Regions from separate parts of the Ferdinandcohnia sp. FSL W7-1320 genome, predicted to be linked through region 4. Evidence: riboswitches for the same ligand, from Rfam matches in the RefSeq annotation. Region 4 holds a riboswitch; each other region holds the start of a gene.
The links. Region 4 has a riboswitch for S-adenosylmethionine ahead of NST91_RS21370 (methionine ABC transporter ATP-binding protein). Riboswitches for the same ligand answer to the same signal wherever they lie in the genome.
Positions count from the first base shown of each region.

Region 1: linked by a shared signal. The riboswitch ahead of NST91_RS11250 (carboxymuconolactone decarboxylase family protein) and the one ahead of NST91_RS21370 (methionine ABC transporter ATP-binding protein) in region 4 are both predicted to bind S-adenosylmethionine.
Region 2: linked by a shared signal. The riboswitch ahead of mtnW (2,3-diketo-5-methylthiopentyl-1-phosphate enolase) and the one ahead of NST91_RS21370 (methionine ABC transporter ATP-binding protein) in region 4 are both predicted to bind S-adenosylmethionine.
Region 3: linked by a shared signal. The riboswitch ahead of NST91_RS01120 (iron-containing alcohol dehydrogenase family protein) and the one ahead of NST91_RS21370 (methionine ABC transporter ATP-binding protein) in region 4 are both predicted to bind S-adenosylmethionine.

Region 1 covers NZ_JBBPAM010000001.1:2,229,051-2,234,717, forward strand. Annotated here, with positions in the region: gene NST91_RS11235 (pectate lyase family protein) at 1-130, opposite strand, end outside; gene NST91_RS11240 (AraC family transcriptional regulator) at 562-1,413, shown strand; gene NST91_RS11245 (PAS domain S-box protein) at 1,557-3,173, shown strand; SAM riboswitch class I at 3,373-3,481, shown strand; gene NST91_RS11250 (carboxymuconolactone decarboxylase family protein) at 3,627-4,277, shown strand; gene NST91_RS11255 (response regulator transcription factor) at 4,518-5,204, shown strand; gene NST91_RS11260 (HAMP domain-containing sensor histidine kinase) at 5,179-5,667, shown strand, end outside.
Region 2 covers NZ_JBBPAM010000001.1:3,652,294-3,657,960, forward strand. Annotated here, with positions in the region: gene cbpA (cyclic di-AMP binding protein CbpA) at 1-19, opposite strand, end outside; gene NST91_RS18025 (acireductone dioxygenase) at 196-741, opposite strand; gene NST91_RS18030 (methylthioribulose 1-phosphate dehydratase) at 763-1,383, opposite strand; gene NST91_RS18035 (2-hydroxy-3-keto-5-methylthiopentenyl-1-phosphate phosphatase) at 1,370-2,038, opposite strand; gene mtnW (2,3-diketo-5-methylthiopentyl-1-phosphate enolase) at 2,041-3,279, opposite strand; SAM riboswitch class I at 3,356-3,462, opposite strand; gene NST91_RS18045 (pyridoxal phosphate-dependent aminotransferase) at 3,602-4,777, opposite strand; gene NST91_RS18050 (carbon-nitrogen family hydrolase) at 4,874-5,665, shown strand.
Region 3 covers NZ_JBBPAM010000001.1:204,061-209,727, reverse strand. Annotated here, with positions in the region: gene NST91_RS01130 (endo-beta-N-acetylglucosaminidase) at 1-1,169, opposite strand, end outside; gene NST91_RS01125 (alpha-hydroxy acid oxidase) at 1,639-2,781, opposite strand; SAM riboswitch class I at 2,928-3,045, shown strand; gene NST91_RS01120 (iron-containing alcohol dehydrogenase family protein) at 3,140-4,249, shown strand; gene NST91_RS01115 (MetQ/NlpA family ABC transporter substrate-binding protein) at 4,313-5,146, shown strand; gene NST91_RS01110 (methionine ABC transporter ATP-binding protein) at 5,264-5,667, shown strand, end outside.
Region 4 covers NZ_JBBPAM010000001.1:4,376,375-4,382,041, reverse strand. Annotated here, with positions in the region: gene NST91_RS21385 (ABC transporter permease subunit) at 1-589, shown strand, start outside; gene NST91_RS21380 (ABC transporter ATP-binding protein) at 601-1,365, shown strand; gene NST91_RS21375 (ABC transporter ATP-binding protein) at 1,358-2,056, shown strand; SAM riboswitch class I at 2,242-2,347, shown strand; gene NST91_RS21370 (methionine ABC transporter ATP-binding protein) at 2,432-3,445, shown strand; gene NST91_RS21365 (methionine ABC transporter permease) at 3,435-4,106, shown strand; gene NST91_RS21360 (MetQ/NlpA family ABC transporter substrate-binding protein) at 4,137-4,976, shown strand; gene NST91_RS21355 (iron-containing alcohol dehydrogenase family protein) at 5,001-5,667, shown strand, end outside.

The DNA.
Region 1 (5,667 bases), 2.1 Mb from region 4:
CTTTCATATACCTAATAGTGTTGGGAATCGAATCGATTGCTGCAGCGTGAGCCGTACCATTTCCGGTCAAGAAAAATGGCGCAAATAAGGAAAAAACCATAACCAATACCATTGCTTTTCTAAACTTCATAAAATACCACCTTTGCAATTTTTTTAACTAAGTCTCAATGCAAACCAAATACAAACAAGCCTTTATATTACACCTCCAATCAACGTCTAACGGTAAACATTAGATTATTCTTGTAAACCCTTTCGTGTTTGTGAATTCAAAAACTTCTATATTAGTTTAGCAAGCTTCTCATTACATATTTTGTGAGAAGAAGACGTTTCTGTTTACATTTTCGAAGGTGTTTAGGCATGTACACAGGAGAGGGGGTTCCTTTTTCCTAGTTCCTCGTTTGTTAAATAGGAGTAAAGTTGCGATTCCTTAAAAAATGAAGGATATGGGCAGATGAACATGTAATAAAAAGAACATAACTAGAGTACAAGTTTTAAGCGGGTGAAAAATGAGAACACGAATAAAGAATTTTGTTGGCTCATTTGGAGAGGAGTTGAATAGTGGTGCAAAAAATAAGTGTTTCTCTTCGTGAACAGCCTTTTTATATAAATCGTTTTAGTGGATACCATCCGTCAATGGCAACACATCATCTGCACCAAGATTACGAAATTTATTATTTATCCAAAGGGGAACGGATTTACATTATTAATGGGGAAGAGTACCTAGTAAAGAATCAGCATCTCGTTTTTATTGATAAAAATGTGATCCATAAAACGGTCAAGAAAAGCAATCAAGTGTATGAGCGAATGGTTATAAACTTTAGGGAGTGCTTCTTGAGTTTAGGCGAACAACATATCGTGAAGCAGCTCTTTGAAAATGGACCGTACATTATATCGATTCCTCAAAATAAAAGAGAATTAATTAACACTATCATAATGAGGCTATTCGAGGAGTACCAAAAGAATCTAAAGGAAAGGGATATGTACCTTAGATCTTTGCTATCCCAATTATTAATTGAAAGTAATAGACTGATAGAGGATGCGTGTCCTTTAGAAAAGATGAAAGTTTCGGGACAACAAGATAACACTGGTAAAAATGAAATCGAAAAGATTATTACATTTATTAATAACAATTTTACAAGCGATATTTCACTTGGTGTTTTATCCTATCATTTTCATGTAAATGAGCAGTATATAAGTAGACTTTTTAAAAAATACACTGGATGCAGTTTTATTGAATACTTGAACGCAATCCGTATAAATGAAGCAAAAAGATACTTAATACATACAAGCTTGAAAGTGAATCAAATTGCAGGAAAAGTGGGTTATTCCAATCATGTTCATTTTTGGCGAGTGTTTAAGAGGAATACAGGCATGTCCCCGAATCAATTTAGGATTCTAAAAGCAGAACGATAATCATCTTTAATTTCTTGATTTTGTTGAGCTACTAAAAATAAAAGCGTCAATAAGTTGCATAAAATAATTAAAACTAACGATAATATGGAATTGGTGGTATTATACGATAAGATAGAAATTTCATAGTAGAGGTAGTTTATTTAATGTTACATTTTATTAATCGGTTTGAACAAGCTTTTCATTATTCACCTATAGGCATGGCCTTGTTTTCACTAGAAGGGCAGTGTATAAAAACAAATCCAGCACTATCAAAGATTACTGGCTATTTAGAAGAGGAACTATTATCTCTTACCTTTCAACAGATTACACACCCGGATGATTTAGAAGAAGATCTTAGATTTGTGCAAGAACTAATAAAAGGTAAAAAAAGTTCTTATGAAATGGAAAAGAGATACTTTCATAAAAATGGAAATATAGTATGGGTTTTTCTTTCCGTTTCGATTTTTCAACAAGACGATAAAACGTTCTACCTAATTGCTCAAATTCTTGATATAACTGATAAAAAGAATTTACAGCTTAGTTTACTTGAGAGTGAAGAAAGGTTTCGTAACCTCTTAAATTATTCACCGGACCCTATCTTGGTATTTGATGGAGAGATTATCTTATACGCGAATGAGTCTGCAGCTAAACTAGTTGACACGTTTGCTGAAGATATGATTGGGGAGTCAATTATGAGATTTATTGATCCTAGCATGCATGAACTGATTCAAACTCGGAGCCAAGAAATTATCGATCAAAATAAGCAACTTCTTGATTTAGATTTGAAAATACGCAGTAAAAATGGCCGTATTGTTGATGCAGTTATATCGGCGGTTCCAATCTCTTATATGGAAAAAAGGGCTATTTTAGTTAGTTATCGTAATATTACGGAACGAAAAAAAATGGAACAGGCATTGAAAGAAAGTGAGGACCGTTATCGACAATTAGTCGATTATTCCCCATTGGGTATTTTAGTCCATCAAAAAGGTGTTATCCAATATGCCAACCCTGCAGCTTTGCAATTATTAGGAATCACAGATGAAAAATTGATAGAAGGTATTCCAATATATGATATTATTCACCCGGATTTTCGACTTATCGTATCAAGAAGGATTAAGAATATTGAAGACAATGGCATTTATGAACCAACCTTATATGAAAAATTCGTACGCATAGATGGTCAGGAGATTGATGTTGAAGTAAGTGGAATCCCAACTAAATTAAACGGTGAATCAGCTGTCCAAGTCGTGTTCTGGGATGTGACCGAGAAAAAGAAGGAAGAGGACTTAATCAGGTACCGTGCCTACCATGATACCTTAACAGATTTACCTAACCGCCTTAAATTCCATTTAGATTTAATGGAAGAGATTGAAAAGGATTCATTGTTTACCATTATGTATTTAGATTTGCATGGTCTTAAATCGGTTAACGATGAGTTTGGTCATCAAGCTGGTGATATGGTACTAATCAAAGTAACAGCCCGATTAACTGGAGTCCTTGGTTCTGTAGGTCTTGTTTATCGTATAGGTGGAGATGAATTTGCAATCGTACTTCCTGGTCGAAAAAATGATGAAGAAATAAGTGTGACTGCAAACAGTATAGCGAGGGTTATCCAGCAGCCCATCTACGTTTCAAATTCGATTGCTGAAATTTCAACAAGTATTGGAGTTGTCTTCTATCCAGAACATGGAGTAGACATGGAGTTACTTTTGCGTCATGCTGATTTGGCCATGTACCACGCAAAGAAAACAAAAACCTTATATAAAATCTATGATAGATAACAAGGGGGAGTTTTTAATCTCTGTAGTTTATCATTTAGATTGTATCGAAAAACGACATGTATATGTCGTTTTTCTTTGCTCATTATCTATTAAGTTCCGTTAGATATATTTTCGGAATAATTTGATATTTTAGTTGACAACCTCATGTGACTTCATGTACGCTAATATTGTTAAATATTACAAAAATAAAATACGACATCTCTTATCGAGAGTCGGGGGAGGAACCTGGTCCAGTGAACCCGCAGCAACCGTTACAAAGAATGTAACTAGGTGCTAATTCCAGCAAGCATTTGCTTGAAAGATGAGTGTGGGATACATATTGCCTCTTCCTCATCGGAAGGGGCTTTTACATTTTATTCACTGGAAATAAGGATATTTGATTTTAAGGTGAGTAAATTAATGTGAAAAGTTGTATTTTATTTGGTGAAAAAATTGCTAAGGGAGAGATTTACGATGAGTTTGTACAAAAAGGAATATTTCGGAAGACTACCAGAATTGAAAAAATATGCACCTGAAGCATTTCAATCATTTATAAAGTTTGATAGCCAAGCACTAGCTGCAGGCAAGCTTTCCGTAAAGCAAAAGGAATTGATTGCGGTTGCAGTAGCCCATATTACAGGTTGTCCTTATTGCATTGATTTACATGTTGGGAATGCAAAGAAGAATGAGTCTTCTAGAGAAGAAGTAGCAGAGGCTATTTTTGTTGCAACAGCATTAAAGGCAGGTTCCGCTTTAGCACATGGTGTGAATGCACTCAATGCCTATGATGGAAATGGCGATGAAGATCTATATAAAGAGGCTTATTTTGCAAGACTAAAAGAATTTGCTGATTTAAATGGTGAGGCTTTTAAAGCATTTATTGATTTTGACACAAAATCTCTTAAGGCGAAAAACTTAACAGAAAAAGAGAAAGAGTTAATCGCGGTGGCGTGTGCGCACACAACAGGTTGCGCGTATTGCATTAACCTACATACGAAAAATGCCAAAAAAGCGGGTGCTGATTTAGAAGAAATCTCAGAAGCTATTTTCGTGGCAGTAGCATTAAAAGCAGGTTCTGCTTTGGCACACAGTGTAAATGCGCTTAATGCGTATGATGAGAAGTAATTAACCATATAAAACATAATCTTTTAATAGAAGGGGAACACAAACCTAACCAAAGGTCTGTGTTCTCTTTTTATTTTCCACCTATATTTTCATGATAGACTAGGATTTGCATCTCAAAATAATAAGAAAATCTTAAGATTTGCATGCAGTGTTTGTTAAGATTTGATTGATATCCTTTCCTTATAGTAAATTCTAAGGAGTTGATAGAAATGGTGAACACCACAAGTAGGAGTGAACGTTATGAATATATTGGTTTGTGACGATGATCAAGCCATCGTCGATGCGATTGGAATTTACTTAGAGAATGAAGGCTATACGGTTTGTAAAGCTTCTAATGGACTAGAAGCAATCGAGGTCATCAAAAGTCAGGAAATCCATCTTATTATCATGGATCTGATGATGCCCAAAATGGATGGAATGAGAGCAACTATGGAAATTCGGAAAGAAAACAATATTCCTTTAATCATGCTTTCTGCAAAATCAGAGGATCATGACAAAATATTAGGCCTAAATATTGGGGCAGATGATTACATGACGAAGCCTTTTAATCCGTTGGAACTTATTGCAAGAGTTAAATCCCAACTCAGAAGATATACAACTTTCGGTGGCCTTGATACGAGAACCAATATAGTTCAGACTGGGGGATTGATTATCGATGATGAAAGTAAAACGGTCACGGTCGATGGCGAGGAAGTCCATCTTACACCCGTGCAATATAAAATTGTAAGGCTTCTGACAGAAAACGCGGGAAGAGTATTTTCAATCGAGGAGATATATGAAAAGGTATGGAACGAACCCTCCTTTAACCCGGAAAATACCGTTACCGTTCATATACGAAAAATCAGAGAGAAAATCGAAATCAATCCGAAAGAACCAAAATATTTGAAGGTGGTGTGGGGTGTTGGATATAAAGTGGAAAAAATATAGCCACTCGATTATAACGAAAATCATTGTTTTTGTCATTGCGATCTTGTGTTTTACAGGAATAGCTCGAGCCGTTGTTGAAGTGGAGATTGTGAATGATGTTAATTTTAGCAGCGTAACCGAAGAGTATTACATAGAGAGCATGGCCTATGTAAAGGAAAGTGAAAGGTTGATTGGAGACCTCACAAGACTATTAGGGAAATATAAAAGTGAGGAACATATTTTAAGTGGCAATACCCTCACTCAGGAAGAATGGAAGCAAGCAGAAGAAGATTTATATTACACAGAGTTTCAATATTCTAGGTCTTATAATCCTGAGTTAAGTGAAGAGAAGAACTTTGATAAATTTGAAGAAGAGTATGCTGATAAGCTCGCAGAAGCAAAAAATCAGATGATCAAAGAAGATTTAAAAGAGTTTCATATGCTCATTCAAAATCTTGATGATTATGAGCCAATCTTTTATGCA
Region 2 (5,667 bases), 720 kb from region 4:
AATTATAGCGAATTTTCATAGTCTCCACTCCTCTTACAGTAGAAAGAATTCCCAACTACCTATAGTATATGCATCAGAATATTTCTTTTTCCAATGAACAAAAATGTAACATATTTACACTAATGTGTAAAGAATATTCTAAACATTTTGATATAAAAAAGCTTTATGGAAAATACCATAAAGCTCCTTCTATTCCTATTTTGTACCTGTAAACTCTGGGTCTTGGAATGGATGAGCTACCCAACCAGTTGGATCAATAAATAATCGAACTGCTACGACCTCACGATCATCCATTAGTGTGAAAAAGTGTGGTGTGTCAACAGGAACAGAAATAACATCCCCTGCCTCTAATTCAACATCAAAGTAGCCAGTATCGCCACTTCCTTTAATAATGAAAATTCCATGTCCTGCTACGATTGCACGTACTTCATCTTCTGTATGAACATGTACTTGTTCAAATTTCTTTAAAAGCTCATCAAGATTAGGAGTAGCATCGGACAATGCGATGACATCCCATTTTTGATATCCGTTACGCTCACCAAGTGATTTGATTTCTGCTTCGTAAATCGATAGGATTTGATCTTTTTGCTCATCCGTAATTCTACAATTTCCTCTTAATTCCTCTGGTAGTTTGTTAGTATCCCAATGTTCATAAAGGACACCTTGTTCTTCTAAAAATGCTGCTACCTCTTCTTGTCCCTCTAGTCTCTCACCTGTATTACGTAATTTAATATTTGCCATTTTTCTCACCTCGTGAATTTTTTATACCCTTAAAGGGGCTAATGCTAATAGTTTTAAATGATAGCTAAAAAGAAACTCATATGCTTCTAAATGTTTTTTTGCATCAAATGCATTGTTAGCCCAGACAGTGATTCCATGGTTTCGGATCAGTACGGCGCCAAAGTCGCTAGTGACATACTTGCCAAAATTTCTTGCAAGTGTAGGGATATCAGCATCATTTTGGATGATTGGTATTCTAATTTCTGAATCCACATCCCATAAACCAAGCGCTTTAATAATTTCCTGCCCCTTGAATACAACTTCTCCTTTGTCAGCATATAGTTCAGAAATGACATTATTATCAACTGTATGAACATGAAGACTACAACCTGCATTTGTTTTGTTATAGATTTCAACATGCAGAAGTGTTTCTGCCGAAGGCTTCAAGTGAGTAGGAGTAACTGGATAACCTGCTTCATCCACTAATAAAAAGTCCTCATCAGTTCTTTTCTTTTTATCTTTGCCACTTGCTGTAACAAGAAATGTGATAGGATTGTCGGATACTTTTATGGAAAGATTTCCACTTGTCCCCATAAACCAATCACGCGCTGCAAGTTCATCTTTTATATCTGCAAGCTCTGTCCATTGCTTAATTCGAAGCATTTGTTAGAACCTCCTTTTTTAGAATCTCTATTACATCAAAAAAGGAATGGAATGAAGAATGATTAATTCCAAGTTCTTCACATTTTTGGACAAGAAAATCTCTAGCAATGACCTTGTCTCCAAGTTTAGCCGCTTGAAGATCTGTAATGGAATCACCAATAACGATCTTAAAATCGTCCTGATTTGCAAACTTACGAATCAACGTTGGCTTGCAACAGCCACACTCGTTTGTGCACTCATCATCACAAGTGTATGGCCATACAATCTTTATTTTTTCATTTGTAAAATCGGATCTGTTACAGTAAATTTGCTCTTTTGGAACGAGTCCGTCAAGCAATGGCTCTACAAAAAAATCAATCCCACCGCTGACAATGTATAAGGGAATTTCCTCTTCTTTTGTAAACGCAACAAATTCCTTAAATCCTTCTCGTATTTCTGCATGGTTGAGTATATAGTCTGTAATTTCCTTACGCGATGCTGATGGTAAAAGCGCAAACATTCTACTCACTCCCAACTGTATCGGGATTGTTTGTAAGAGAACTTGGTCCTTGATCTCCTCCCATGCAGGGGGAGCAAATCTTTTCATGATGGCAATAATGTTATCAGTATTCGTGATTGTACCATCAAAATCACAGAAGATAATTGGTTTATTCATTTTTATACCTCTTTATATCCCCATAATTCAATTGCCTTTTTAAGCTCAGGGCTATTTTTTGCAAATTCAATAAGTGTCTTTCCACCTAGTACTGCATCAACTGCAGCATTAAAGGCTATTCCGCCCCCAATTGCACCATCAGGATGTCCGTGAACACCGCCACCGGCATTGATGACACTATCTTTTCCAAAATCATTGATTAGTAGTGGCACTAGGCCTGGATGGATTCCGGCTGAAGGAACAGGAAATGTTGGTTTAAATACCTCATCATTTTTTGTTAACTCTTCTGCAATTGCTAGTGTCTGTTCTCTTTCAAGCGCAACACTACCATATGGTGAAGGGAACAAGACAAGATCTGCCCCAGCATATCTAAGTAATTTTCCTAGTAATAGCTTATTAGAAAATCCGTAAAACTCAGAAGGAGTGAGTGTCCCACTTACAGCTGGATGGGCCATAATTGGTATTGAAATTTGCGGGTCTTCTGCTAAACTTTGAAGTACATCAATTCCGTAAGCAAAAACATTAAACAATAGTAGGTCAGCACCTAACTCTACTGCCTTCCTAGCTTTTTCCCTTAATTCGAATGTTCTTCCGGTTAAGTTTACAGCGTAAAGTGCCCGTTGTCCGGTTTCTTTGAACACATCTTCAAGTACCTTTTTCCCTTCAGTGATTCTTGTTTCCAAAGGTGTTAACGTGTTCTCAAAGAGTATTTCATCATCCTTGATGATATTCACACTACCGAGTGCCTGCTCACGAAGCTGATCCTTGAGATAGGCTATGTCTCTTCCAATGACCCCTTTAAAAATACTCATTACCAGCGGTCTATTATATACTCCAAGTTTTGCACGAATGCCTTCAATTCCAAATTTCGGACCAGGGAATGTGGATTTTAATTCACTAGAAAACTCCAAATCTAATAGTTTAACTTCCCCATCCAAGGAAAGCTTACCAAAGGTAGTTGTTAAAACAGCTGGTAGGTCTGCACTAAAATTAGCGCTTGGGTATGCTATTCTAATAATTCCCTTTTTTACTTGCTTTCCTAAATATTGACTTGCTCTGTTGTCTGAATCTAAATGCTCGACACTTATTACTATACCTTTATGCTTTTTAAGTTGGTTTTGTTCTATTTTTGGTAAATTTGTCCAAGAGCCGATTGTTAAGCCGAGTGCGATACCTTCAGCTTTTTTCACTAAGTTGTCCCCGGTGTCATGCACCAAATACGTAGCAATCACTTCACTCATTTTTCAACCCTCATTTCAAAATGTTCCATAAGACGAAAAAAACCTCTTCATAAGAAGAGGTTAGCAAACTAACATCTTCTTATCTCTCAGCTTAATGCTGCAAGAATTAGCACCGTGCTTACAATTTGTAAGTCGGTTGCCGGGCTTCACTGGGCTAGTCCCTCCACCTGCTCTTAATAAGAAAATAGATTCTATTATTATATTGAGCCATGTTTTAAGTAAGCTCAATCTAAATTTAATTTTTACGAAATTGAATTTAATTAGGATTATGACAGGAATTATTTTTCTTGTCAAACATTTTTTAACTTTTAAATTTTAATGGTTATTTAAACAAGTTTAGTTTTTTAATTCGATTTGCAGCTTCAACAAGTCTATTTTCGTCAGTTAAAAGACCAACACGTACATATCGATCGCCATATTCACCAAAGCCGATTCCTGGTGCTACAGCAACATGAGCTTTTTCTAGTAATAGGTCTGCAAAACTAACTGATGTGTAACCTTTAGGTACAGGTAACCATGCGAAAAATGAGCCTTCAGGTGCGTTCACATCCCATCCGATGTCTTTTAAGGCACCAATGAATGCATTCCGTCTTGATTCATATTTGTCTACTAATTCTTTTACACAGTCCTGTGACTCGGTCAGTGCGGATGCAGCTGCTACTTGAACGGGACTGAACAAACTCACGTACATATGGTCTTGAATTAGATTTATTGCTTCAATTACACTTGGGTTTCCAACCGCAAAGCCCACTCTCCAGCCTGCCATATTATAGGTTTTTGAAAGTGTGTATATTTCAATACCGATATCTTTGGCACCTTCAACTTCCAAAAAGCTGATCGGCTTTTTCCCCTCATATCCAATCGCACCATATGCAAAATCATGTACCACACAAATATTATGTTCTTTCGAAAAAGAAATTGTATCTTCAAAAAATTCTTTCGTTGCAATAGCCCCTGTTGGGTTATTCGGGTAATTTAAGAACATTACCTTTGCTTTTTCAAGCTTTTCTGAATCAATTTCTGTGTAATCTGGTAGAAAGTAATTCTCTTCTTTCAGAGGCATATAGGCCATTTCAGCTCTTGCAAGCTCAACACCTGACCAATAGTCTGGATAACCAGGGTCAGGTACTAATGCAACATCCCCAGGATTTAATAGACATTGTGGAATCTCTACCAATCCAGCCTTTCCACCAAATAAAATCGCGATTTCTGTTTCAGGGTCAAGTTCAACACCATATTCACGTTGGTAAAATTCTGCCGCTGCCTTCTTTAAGAATGTATGGCCACGAAATGGAGAATACTTATGAAATTTAGGCTGATCGGCAGCCTTTTTAAGAGCTTCAACAATATGTTGAGGTGTTGGTTGGTCAGGATTCCCCTGACCTAAATTTATTACATCATGCCCTTGGGCAACTACATTGTTCACCTTAGCTACAAGAGAAGCAAAAAACTGTTTCGGTAATTTTTGCAGGGTTTCAGATTGTTGGAAATTTTTCATATCTACACCTTCTTCAAAATACTTGAAATACTAACCAAAAATAATATATTGTTAGAGTTAACTTGTAAAGTATTATTTTCACTGGGAGGATACCAAATGAATCTTAAAATTGCTTGTATACAGTATGATATTCAATTCGGTAAACCGCAAGAGAATTTTGCCCAAATTTCTAAAGAAATCGAAAAGACAATGAATCAGGACAAACCTGATATTATCATCCTTCCAGAGCTTTGGACGACTGGATATGATTTAACAAGATTAGATGAAATTGCAGATGAAAATGGCGATGAAACAAAAACGTTTATAAAAACCTTAGCAAAACAATACTCTGTAAATATTGTAGCAGGCTCTGTAGCCAAAAAGACGGAGCAAGGTGTGACAAATACGATGTTTGTCTTTAATCGAGACGGAGAATTGCTAAGTGAATACAGCAAACTACATTTATTCAAGCTAATGGATGAACATTTGTATTTAAAGGCCGGTGAAGCAAAAGGCGATTTCATAATTGAAAATGTACCAGCAGCTGGTGTGATTTGTTACGACATTCGCTTCCCAGAATGGATTCGTGCACATACAACAAGTGGCGCAGAAGTTTTATTCGTGGTAGCAGAATGGCCACTTCCTCGCCTTGAGCATTGGCGAACATTACTCCTTAGTCGAGCGATTGAAAATCAGTGCTATGTTGTTGCATGTAATTGTGTTGGAAGTAATCCTAATAATGAATTCGGAGGTCATTCGATGGTTATCGACCCTTGGGGAAACATTATTGCTGAAGCAGGTACTGAAAGCACAACTCTAGTTGGAGAAATCGACCTTAGCAAGGTAAAAGAGGTGAGAAAACAAATTCCTATCTTCCAGGATCGTCGTCCTAATTTTTATCATTCATAGAA
Region 3 (5,667 bases), 4.2 Mb from region 4:
CCGCTACCAGTATTAAAATGTGTGACAAAAGGTAATTCCTTAATGACTGTTTTGGCTGTGAAATAGTGAGCAATCCCTTTCCATGAGCCATTGTTAGCTGTGGTTGTAGGATTACTAGACTCACCAACCCAAAACTCATTTTCCTTTTGATAGAACTGTTCAATACTTTCGGATGTCTTAAAGGCCCAATCTGGGCGGTAAATTCCTAAAGATGTTAGTGGTGTTTTGCCTTCAGGAAAGATTCCCTGCCAAGGAACCTTTGTACTTGTTCCATTTGCTTCTACATCGATTCCAGTAAATAAATCATAAGGGCTTCTTCCTATTTCCTGTGCTTTATTAAAGGATGATTGTTGGTCCCGCCACCAAAAGTTCAAAAACATACTGTCGGATACCCGCTTCTTTCCGTCCTGTAAAAAGCTACTGTTTTTATCTGTCAATGCATTTTGCCAATCGATATTCCCGTCTTTTGTCATTGAATCATACCACATGATATGCATGTCTTCCTGCTTATGCTTCTGCAAATAAACAAGGAACTTTTGCATTTTTTGTGCCACTTCTACATCTTTGACATCTGTTTCCTGATTAATAAACCAACCATCAAATCCATAATAGTTCGCTACCTCTAATAGTTTATCTGCCGCTGGAAAAGAACCATCTTCCCGCTGGGTCAGCATTTGGTTCACCCATTCCTCCTTGCCACCGTAGACAATAGGTGGGAAGAAAACGTTTCCTAAAATAGGTACACCGTTTTTATGAGCAGCATCCGTTACATCTACACTTGGTGGAACAATAATTCCTTCCCCTGAAGAACCTGCCCAATACACCATAAGATCTACATATTGCCAATAACTAAATGTATTGGCAAAAAAGTCTTCTCCTCCCTGAGAAGGAACCCCGCTAGTGGTAGGGTTAAGGGCAGATAAAGCAACTAATTTTGCTTCTGACTGTGCATTTTCATTTACTTTATAAAGTACCTCCCGCTCTGCTAATGGAGTCTGGCTACGGTTATAAATAGCATCTTGATCCTTATCTGGTGCCCAGTCTAATAGTTGTTCCGGATACCAATAGGATGATTCCGGCTGTTTAGCAAAGGTTGCACTTGGTGCCAAAATCATAATACACAAGCAGAAAAAAATACCCATCCAGAAACACTGCTTTTTTTCAAACATATTCCATCTCTCCCTTTCCATTTCATTTTTCTATCTAACGAAGCTTAAAACATGCCCTCTGTTCTATGCCTCCCTACAAAGTTAATGAAAACACTTACAAAATAAAAGGTCCGTATTTACTATCTTCTATTAGCTGCTTTTTCTATTAAAATAGGGGTGATAACCTCCCCCATCAGTGATTTTTTATTTTATAGAAGCTTTTTCCATTATTTCTAAAATTACTCCATAAAAACACCCATCCCTTTTTTATATAGGTAAAAATACATGAGCATTAGTTACCATTACAAATTTCCTAATCATTGAAAGATAAAATGTATTAAATTTAGTAAAAATATAGATAACCAATTTTCAAGCCATATTAAAAGCCTTCCGATTCGCTCGGAAGGCATTCTAACTAATTCAATTTTTGGATATAAACAAAATGTTGATGATATCGGACAAAACTATAAATATATTAGACAAACCCAAATTATGATTTAATTAGTCTGAGTGTTTTAAGGTCTTTTACACTAGATGCACCAGCCAATGCGATGGAAACCTTTGTATCTTGAATAAAGTTGCCAAGCACCTTCTCTACACCTTTCTGTCCTGCAGCTGCAAGTCCATATACAAACGGTCTGCCAATAAAGACCGCATCCGCCCCTAACGCAAGTGCCTTAACAATATCAGAACCTCGTCGAATCCCACTATCAAATAAGACAGGAATTTCACCCTTTACCTCTTCCACTATAAGTGGCAATGCATCAATGGCTGAAATGACACCATCAAGCTGCCTACCTCCATGATTGGAAACAATAACTCCATCTACACCATTCTTAACCGCAAGTCTAGCATCATCCGAACTAAGAATCCCCTTTATTAAAATTGGCAATGAGGTCCGTTCCTTTAAATCAGCGACATGAGTCCAGTTAAGTGAAGGATGGTGAATATTATCTAAGATTCCTTGAATAATAGACTCTAAATCTTGACTATCTAAAGAGGATAAGAATACCGAATCCTGTTCATAATTCGCTTTCCCTACCCCAAGCTTTAATGGTGAAAAACGATTCTTCATATCTTCTTCTCTCCAGCCCATCATAACTGTATCAACAGTTAAAACAATTGCTTCGTAACCCGCCTCCTCTGCTCGTTTAACCATATTAAAGGAAATCTCCTTATTATTTGACCAATAAAGTTGAAACCATTTTGAGCTACTACCGGATACCTTTGCTACATCTTCAATCGAATAGCTTGAAACAGTGCTTTGGACAAAAGGCACATGACAAGCAGCGGCTGCTTTTGACACTGCCAATTCTGCCTCTTCATGTGCCAGCTTTAACATTCCAACCGGGGCAAGTAAAAAAGGATGGGGGTATGTTTTTCCGAACAAGGTGATGCTTGTATCAATATTTGATACATCCCGTAAAATCCTTGGTACTATGGAATACTTGTTAAATGATTCTTGGTTTTGCCTCAATGTCACTTCGCCACCTGCTCCTGAACGAACATACCCAAAGCCTCCAGCAGACATTTTCTTTTTTGCCTCCTCCTCTAATTCCACATAGGAGACCGGAAAATATTCATCCTTCACAATATTCTCTATGTACGCATCTTTAACTTTTGATATATTCATTGTATAAAGCCTTCTTTCCATATTTATTGTAATTACCCTACTACTTAAAAATGGGGTAGTCAATTGGAGTTTTGACAATTTAGAAAAAAAAGATTGACTTACCTTTTAAACAAGTTTAATATCAAAATAATAAATTTCATAACAATCTCTTATTAAGAGCGGCTGAGGGACTGGCCCTGTGAAGCCCGGCAACCATTCATGTTAAACGAAGACATGAACAGGTGCTAAATCCTGCAAAATACAATGTATTTTGAAAAATGAGAGAGGTGCTACTTCTAAAGTATATCCATGCCTCTCTTTATGAGAGGCATTTTTTATTATCTGGTAAATTACTTAAAAGAATGGAGGGATGAATTATATGTCAACACAAACAGTAAAAGGAGCACCCGGTCATTTTAGAATTGGTGAAGGGATCCTTAAGGAACTAGAACCCCTTTTATCTGAGTTAAAGGTTCAAAAAATTCATATAGTATGCGGTAAGAAGGCCTGGAATGCAGTATCCACCTATTTGCCTGAGAAAATAACCAATTCCCCTATTTCGAGCTTTACTTTCATTGAGGGTCACTGCACTTTAGAAAAGGTTGAAAGTATTTCTAATCAGCTATCAGTAAACTCAGTTGATGCAGTTATTGGCATCGGAGGCGGAACTGCACTAGACACTGCGAAGGCTTCAGCAATTAATGCAGGTATAAAATCAATATTGATTCCAAGCATTGCATCTACATGTGCGGCATGGACTCCACTTAGTGTCTTTTATGACCAAAATGGAGTTTTTACACACTACACTGAATTCCCTCTTGCCAATACCTTAGTACTTATTGAGCCTGCTGTTATTGCCTTAGCTCCAGTAAAGTACCTACGAGCAGGAATTGGTGATACACTAGCGAAGTATTACGAAGCAGAGGCATTAATTTCTGCGTTTTTCAAAAATCAAGAGCTACCGGTTTGGCTAAAGGTTTCAAGGTTCTCAGCATCTATTTGCAGAGATGTTCTACTACAGGATGCCACAGCAGCTATCCAATCTACCTCTGAAGGAAGTGTCTCTGATGAACTGGTTAGAGTAATTGAGGCCATTATTATGACTGGCGGTATGGTCGGCGGCTTCGGTGGAAAGGCAGGAAGAGTAGCAGGAGCACATTCCATTCATAATGGCCTTACTGAAGCAAACCAAGCCAAAAACTTTTTACATGGTGAGCTTGTTGCATATGGAACTCTGGTCCAGTTAGCTCTAGAAAATAAAGAACAAGAGCTTTTAAGACTATCAAGCTATTATCATGAATGGGGACTTCCAGTAAATTTAAAAGACTTAAATATTGATCCGGAAAACAAAACTCTTTTGGAAGCAATAATTAAAAAGGCAACTCTCCCACAAGAATCTATTCATTTTATGGATATAACTATTTCAAAGGATGCACTATTATCAGCTATAAGTAAGGTGGAAAATCTTACTTTCTCTAGAGTCAATTGATAGAAACAGAATAAGCATAAATACAAGCCATAATATTAACATAATACGAAAAGAGGAATAAACATGAAAAAGTGGTTATTTGCTAGTTTATTAGTTTTAATTATCTCGGTTCTTGCAGCCTGCGGTGAAAGTAGTTCAAGTGGTTCAAAGGACGAAAAAGCAGAAGGTTTATATAGTGACGAAAAGCTGGTTATTGGTGTAACTGCAGGCCCTCACGAACAAATTCTTGAAAAGGTAAAAGAACTTGCTGAAAAAGAAAACCTAAATATTGAAATAAAAGTCTTTACCGATTATGTTATGCCAAATATTGCTTTGGATGAAGAAGAGCTTGATTTAAATATCTTCCAAACTGAGCCGTACTTTAATGCATTTAAAGAAGACCGTAATTTGGACCTTATAAAATCGTTTGATACTGTTACATTCCCAATGGGTGTTTATTCATTAAAGGTGAAGGATGTTTCAGAGCTAAAAGACGGTGCTAAAATTGGATTACCTAGTGACCCTACAAACAGCGGACGTGCACTACTTCTATTTGAAAAAGCTGGATTTATTAAGCTGAATCCAGATACCGGAATCAATTCAACTGTAAAGGATATTGTGGAAAATAAAAATAATTATGAGTTCATTGAACTTGACTCTGCACAAATCGCACGTCAACTGGAAGAACTTGATGCAGCAGCTATAAATACGAACTTTGCTATTGAAGCAGGTTTTACACCATCCGAGGATGCCATATTTATTGAACCTAAGGATTCTCCATATGTGAACCATGCTGCAGTAAGAACTGAAAACAAAGATGATGAAGTTTTAACGAAATTAGCGGATATTTATCGCAGTGAGGAAATTGCTAAATTCGTTGAAGAAGAATTCAAAGGATCTGTTATTCCATCTTGGTAAAAAAAGCTACAGGAGGACGTGGTAACCCTATTTATACTGCGTCCTCCTTTAAACGCCAACTGCAAAACATTATTAAAAAAGTGAAGGTGTATACCTGCTCAGAAGGGAGTTTTACAAATGATTGAACTAGTGGGAATCTCAAAGACTTTTACAGCTAAACAAGGTTCAATTCACGCGTTAAAGAATGTTTCCATTTCTGTAAAAAAGGGGGAGATATATGGTGTGATTGGTTACAGCGGTGCAGGGAAAAGTACCCTTATCCGAAGTGTGAATCTTTTAGAAAAGCCTGATTCAGGTTCTGTAATCGTAAATAATGTAGATTTGACAAAGCTCTCAAATGGAAAACTCCGTGAAGCACGGGGACAAATCGGGATGATTTTCCAAGGCTTTAATCTTTTAAAAACAGCAACCGTATATGAAAACATTGCACTTCCATTAAAGCTTACTGGCTTAGGTAAGCAGGAAGTCGAGGCCCGGGTTACAAAATATCTAAATATTGTTGGCCTCGAGGAAAAGCATCA
Region 4 (5,667 bases):
TCCAAGCCTGTTTGGAGATTTTCTCCTATCCAATCAAGTGTTTATCTATTATTTTGTATTAGTCGTATTTGCAATAGTTATGATCGTGATTAACAGACTTCTTCATTCCCCACTTGGGTACGTCTTCATTGGAATAAAAGAAAATGAAGACCGAATGAAGTCGATTGGATATAACACAACCTTCTATAAAAACATTAGCTTTTTGATTGCTGGTACTTTGGGTGGATTGGCTGGAAGTTTATATGTGTTTTTCAATGGCTTCGTAGCCCCAACAGATGTGTACTGGACAGTGTCTGGTTCGGTACTGATCATGGTGCTAGTTGGAGGAGCAGGAACACTTTGGGGACCTGTTATTGGAGCGGCATTCATCGTTGTGTTGGAGACAATTATTAGTTCTTACACAGAAAGCTGGATGATGATTATTGGTACTGCCTTCATCCTATTTACGATCTTTGCTCCTTCCGGAATTGCAGGGCTGTTCTCTAATCTGACAGGGAGAATTTTTAAGACAAGGCCAAAACCTGTAGTGGAAGATTATGTCGAGCAAGCGATTGAACCAATTAAACAGCAATCAAAAATAAATGGATAGGGGGGAAAGTGATGACTACAATTCTTTCCATTCAAAATCTATCAAAGCACTTTGGTGGGTTAAAAGTAATTGAAGATATTACGTTGGATGTGACAGTTGGAGAACGTGTGGGATTAATTGGTCCAAACGGCGCTGGTAAGACAACCTTTTTCAATATGATCGCCGGAGACTTGAACCCGACAGGTGGAACAATTGCCTATTATGACCGAGATATTACAAAGGTACCAAACTATAAAAGGACAGAAAGTGGAATAGTGCGAACGTTCCAGAAGAACAATCTAATGTTTGGATTAACGGTGAAAGAGAATGTTCTCCTTGTTTTACAGAAAATGAGGAAAGAGCATACGCATTGGTGGAAGAAGGTAAGTCCCAAAAATTATCAAGCATTGCATAAAGAAACGGATGCCCTTTTACAGGAATGGAATCTTGATCAGTATAGCGATACAAAGGTACAAGAGCTATCTTATGGTGTGCAGAGACAAATTGAAATTGTCATGGCGATTGCTGGAAAGCCAAAGATTCTACTGTTAGACGAACCAACAGCAGGAATGTCACAGGTTGAAACCGACCAGATTATTGCTCTAATTAATAAGTTACCAAGAGAAGTAACGATTTGTATGATTGAGCATGATATTGATGTGTTGTTCGGTAATATGGACCGAGTGATTGTCCTACATACAGGAAAACTAATTGCAGATGGTACACCAGAAGCGGTTCGCGAAAATGAAGAGGTTAAGGAAATTTACCTAGGGCGGGAGGAGGCTGCACATGCTTAAGTTGAAAGATGTTAATAGCTTCTATGGCTCAAGTCACATCCTTCATGGAGTGAACCTTGAAGTGAAAGAAGGCCAAGTTGTTACCCTTTTGGGAAGAAATGGTATGGGTAAGACAACAACCATGCATTCAATTATTGGCTTTGTAAATAAAGTACAAGGTGAAATCCTGTTTGAAGGTAAAAATATTGCCTCTCTTCAAAGTCATCAAATTGCTAGAAAAGGGATTGGGATTGTTCCCCAAGGGAGAAGAATATTTCCGAACCTATCCGTAACAGAAAATTTAACCGTTTTCGCTGATTTGAAAAAAGGAGATTGGAATCTAGAGAAGATTTTTCACTATTTTCCACGCTTAAAGGAACGTGAAAAATCTCATGCTGGCACCTTAAGTGGAGGGGAACAATCGATGTTATCTATCGGAAGAGCATTGATGAGAAATCCAAAAATCTTATTGCTTGATGAACCTACCGAAGGATTGTCACCCTTAATGGTCAGTGAAGTGATGGATGTCCTTTTAAAATTAAAAGAATCCGGAATGTCGATGCTGCTAGTAGAACAAAATATCTCAACTGCCTTGAGAATAGCAGATGATGTTTATATTTTAAGTAAAGGAAAAGTAGTTTACCACGACAATCCCGAAGAACTAAAAAACAATATGGATATCGCGTATCAACATCTCGCGTTAAGCAGCTAACAATAGCCCTTCCCATTCCCGGGAATGGGCTATTTACTATCCGATAATAATATTTTTTAAAATTTAGATTCGTTGCTACAATAAGAATGGAAACGTTTAACACTGTTTTGATAGTGTAATGTTGTTATTGACATAATACTAACTGGCTAGTAATATCTAACTATAATAAATTTCATAAATAATCAAACTTATCCAGAGCGACCGAGGGACTAGGCCCTAAGACGTCCGGCAACCCCCATTTTGGGAAGGTGCCAATTCCTGCAGAATGATTTTCATTCTGAAAGATAAGTCGAGATAAATTTTTATTTCGATACCTCTTTCAGATGAAAGAGGTATTTTTGCATTAAAAAACTGGTAAATGAATGAGGTATTTAAATGATTGAAATTCGCAATCTTTCAAAGATATATAAAACAAAAAAAGTGACCGTCACAGGTGTTGATAATGTTACTCTTCAAATAGAAGCCGGCGAAATCTTTGGCATCGTTGGCTATTCAGGCGCAGGAAAAAGCTCCCTGCTGCGCTGTATCAACTTGCTTGAACGACCAAGCTCTGGAAACATCTTGGTAGATGGGGTAGATCTTACCTCTCTAAAAGCTAGTGACCTGCGCATCGCTCGTTTGAAAATCGGAATGATTTTTCAACACTTCTATTTAATAAGTCAAAAAACAGTATTCGAAAATATTGCGTTTTCCTTAAAAGCTGCCAATCTACCAAAGGAACAAATCAAAAAACGTGTCGAGGATTTACTCGAAATGGTAGGTCTATTAGATAAAAAGGATGTCTATCCTTCGCAGCTAAGTGGTGGTCAAAAACAAAGAGTTGGGATTGCAAGAGCGCTCGCAAACGATCCTAAAGTGTTGCTTTGTGATGAAGCGACCTCCGCGCTTGACCCAACAACAACTAAATCAATCTTAAAGCTATTAAAAAAGATTAACAAAGAACTTGGCATAACAATTGTCCTAATTACGCATGAAATGGATGTTGTGAAGGAAATTTGTAACCGTATGGCGATTATGCAAGATGGAAGGGTAATCGAAGAAGGTTCTGTTTATGATGTATTTGCAAACCCGAACACTGAACTAACAAAGGAATTTATTGAAAGTGTTGTTTCCTTTGAGATTCCTGAAATCATTCTTGATTCATGTAAAGGCCCAATCGTGAAGGTTACCTTTAAAGGAAAAATTGCCGGTGAGGGTGTTATATCAGATATGCTTCAGACTTTCAATGTAAAAGGAAATTTCCTTCATGGTTCCATTGAATACATTCAAGAATCAGCACTAGGTATTTTTATCATGGAGTTGAGGGGAAATAAAGAAGAAATCAAATCAGCACTGAACTATATTGAGGAACGTGCTGCACAAGTGGAGGTGTTACGTGATGGAAATTGATTTAAATCATCTCATGGAGCTTCTCCCTGATATCAATACAGCGTTTTTCCAAACTATTTATATGATTGCTATTTCATTACTTATTGCAGTTGTAATCGGACTTCCAGTTGGAATTCTTCTATATGTAACTGACAAAGGATTATTTTTAGAAAACAAAGTAGTTCAAAGCATCTTAGGGTTTGTCGTGAACTTAATTCGTTCAATTCCATTTATTATCTTGCTTGTTGCATTGATTCCAATCACGAATTTCATCGTAGGCACAACGATTGGGCCGACTGCAGCATCTGTTTCACTTTCAGTTGCTGCGATTCCATTCTTCGCTAGAATTGTGGAAACAGCTTTAAGGGAAATTGACCGAGGTGTAATCGAAGCTGCGATTGCAGCGGGAGCAACTCCATGGATGATTATAAAAGATGTGTTGCTCCTTGAAGCGCGATCTGGAATTATATCTGGTGTTACCTTAACACTTATTAGCTTAATTGGATTTTCAGCCATGGCAGGTACTGTTGGTGGTGGAGGAATCGGAGACTTAGCAATCCGATTTGGTTACTACCGGTACGACAATACCATCATGTTTGCGACAGTCCTAATCTTAATCATTTTAGTTCAAGTCATACAACTCCTTGGTGACTACATTGCAAAGGTAGTAGATAAAAGATAAATAACATAAAAACAGAAAGAAGGAAAAAAAATGAAAAAGTGGTTAACAGGAATTATCTTACTCTTAGTAGCATTCGTTATTACAGCTTGTGGAAGTAGCGCAAGCAATGATGGTGAAAGTAAAGACTCAGCTGTAGAATCAAAAGATATAAAAATTGGCGCAACAGCAGGACCATACAGTGATATGGCTAAAAAAGCTCTTAAGCCAGGACTTGAAGAACTTGGATACACAGTAGAAATTGTTGAATTCAGTGATTATATCCAACCAAACAAAGCATTAGACAATGGTGATATTCAAGCAAATCTATTTCAACACACAATTTATCTTGAAAACTTTGAAAAAGAAAACAACATGGATTTAACTGCATTAATTAATGTTCCGACAGCACCAATGGGAATTTATTCAAATGTTTATAAATCAATCGATGAAGTAAAAGAGGGTTCAACTGTAACACTTCCAAATGACCCAACAAATGCAGCACGTGCATTAAACACATTACGTGATGCGGGGCTTATTACAATCGCAAAGGATGCAGACCCATTAACAGTTTCAGAAAAAGATATTGACGAAAATAAAAAGAATTTAAAATTCCAACCAATTGAAGCTGGTCAATTACCACGTTCTGTTGAAAGTGCTGATCTAGCTGCAGTCCCAGGTAACTTTGCATTAGCTGCAAAAATGAATTTATTAGATGCACTTACACTTGAAGATATGTCTGATTCATACCGAAATGTAGTTGCAATTAGTGCAAAAAATAATGATTCACAGTTTGCGAAAGATTTAAAAGCAGTAGTAGAATCTGAGGATTTCGAAAAAGTGATTGATGAGGAATTCAAAGGCTTTGGTAAGCCAGCATGGATGGAAAACTAAGCAAATAAGTAGGGAGTGGTGAGAGTGGATGTCATTTCGGTTTATGGGGCCCCTAGTGAGTATGTTGTATCTGAAGGTATATTAGACAAACTTGAAGTAAAGCTTGCTGAGCGCTCCTATGAAAAAGTTTTATTCGTTCATGGGAAAAAGTCTTGGAAAGCAGCAAAGGAATATATACCAAAGTTTCGTGAGATTCAATCGGAACAATATTCATATAATGGAGAGTGTTCAATCACTGAAATTGAATCCCTTTCATCATTTATTAAAAAACAATCGTTCGATGCTGTGATTGCAGTTGGTGGCGGAAAGGTTCTTGATTTAGTCAAGGCTTCAAGCCATCTTTCCCAAAAACCTTACGTGCTAATCCCAACGTTAGCTTCAAATTGCGCACCGTGGACGCCGATAAGTGTGATTTATAATGAAAGTGGGACATTCATTCGCTACGATATTTATCCGAATAATGCGAGCTTGGTCTTGATTGAGCCAAGGATTTTATTGAAGGCACCGCTAGAAATGTTCATCGCTGGAATTGGTGACACACTCGCAAAATGGTATGAAGCAGATGTTCAAATGGCTAAGATTGAAAACAAGCCGGTACCATTGTTGGTCTCGCATTATGCCGCTAAGCAATGTAAGGATCTTTTAGTGAAACATGCCGAAGCCGCGATTGAAGCCGCAAAAAGTGGGGTGC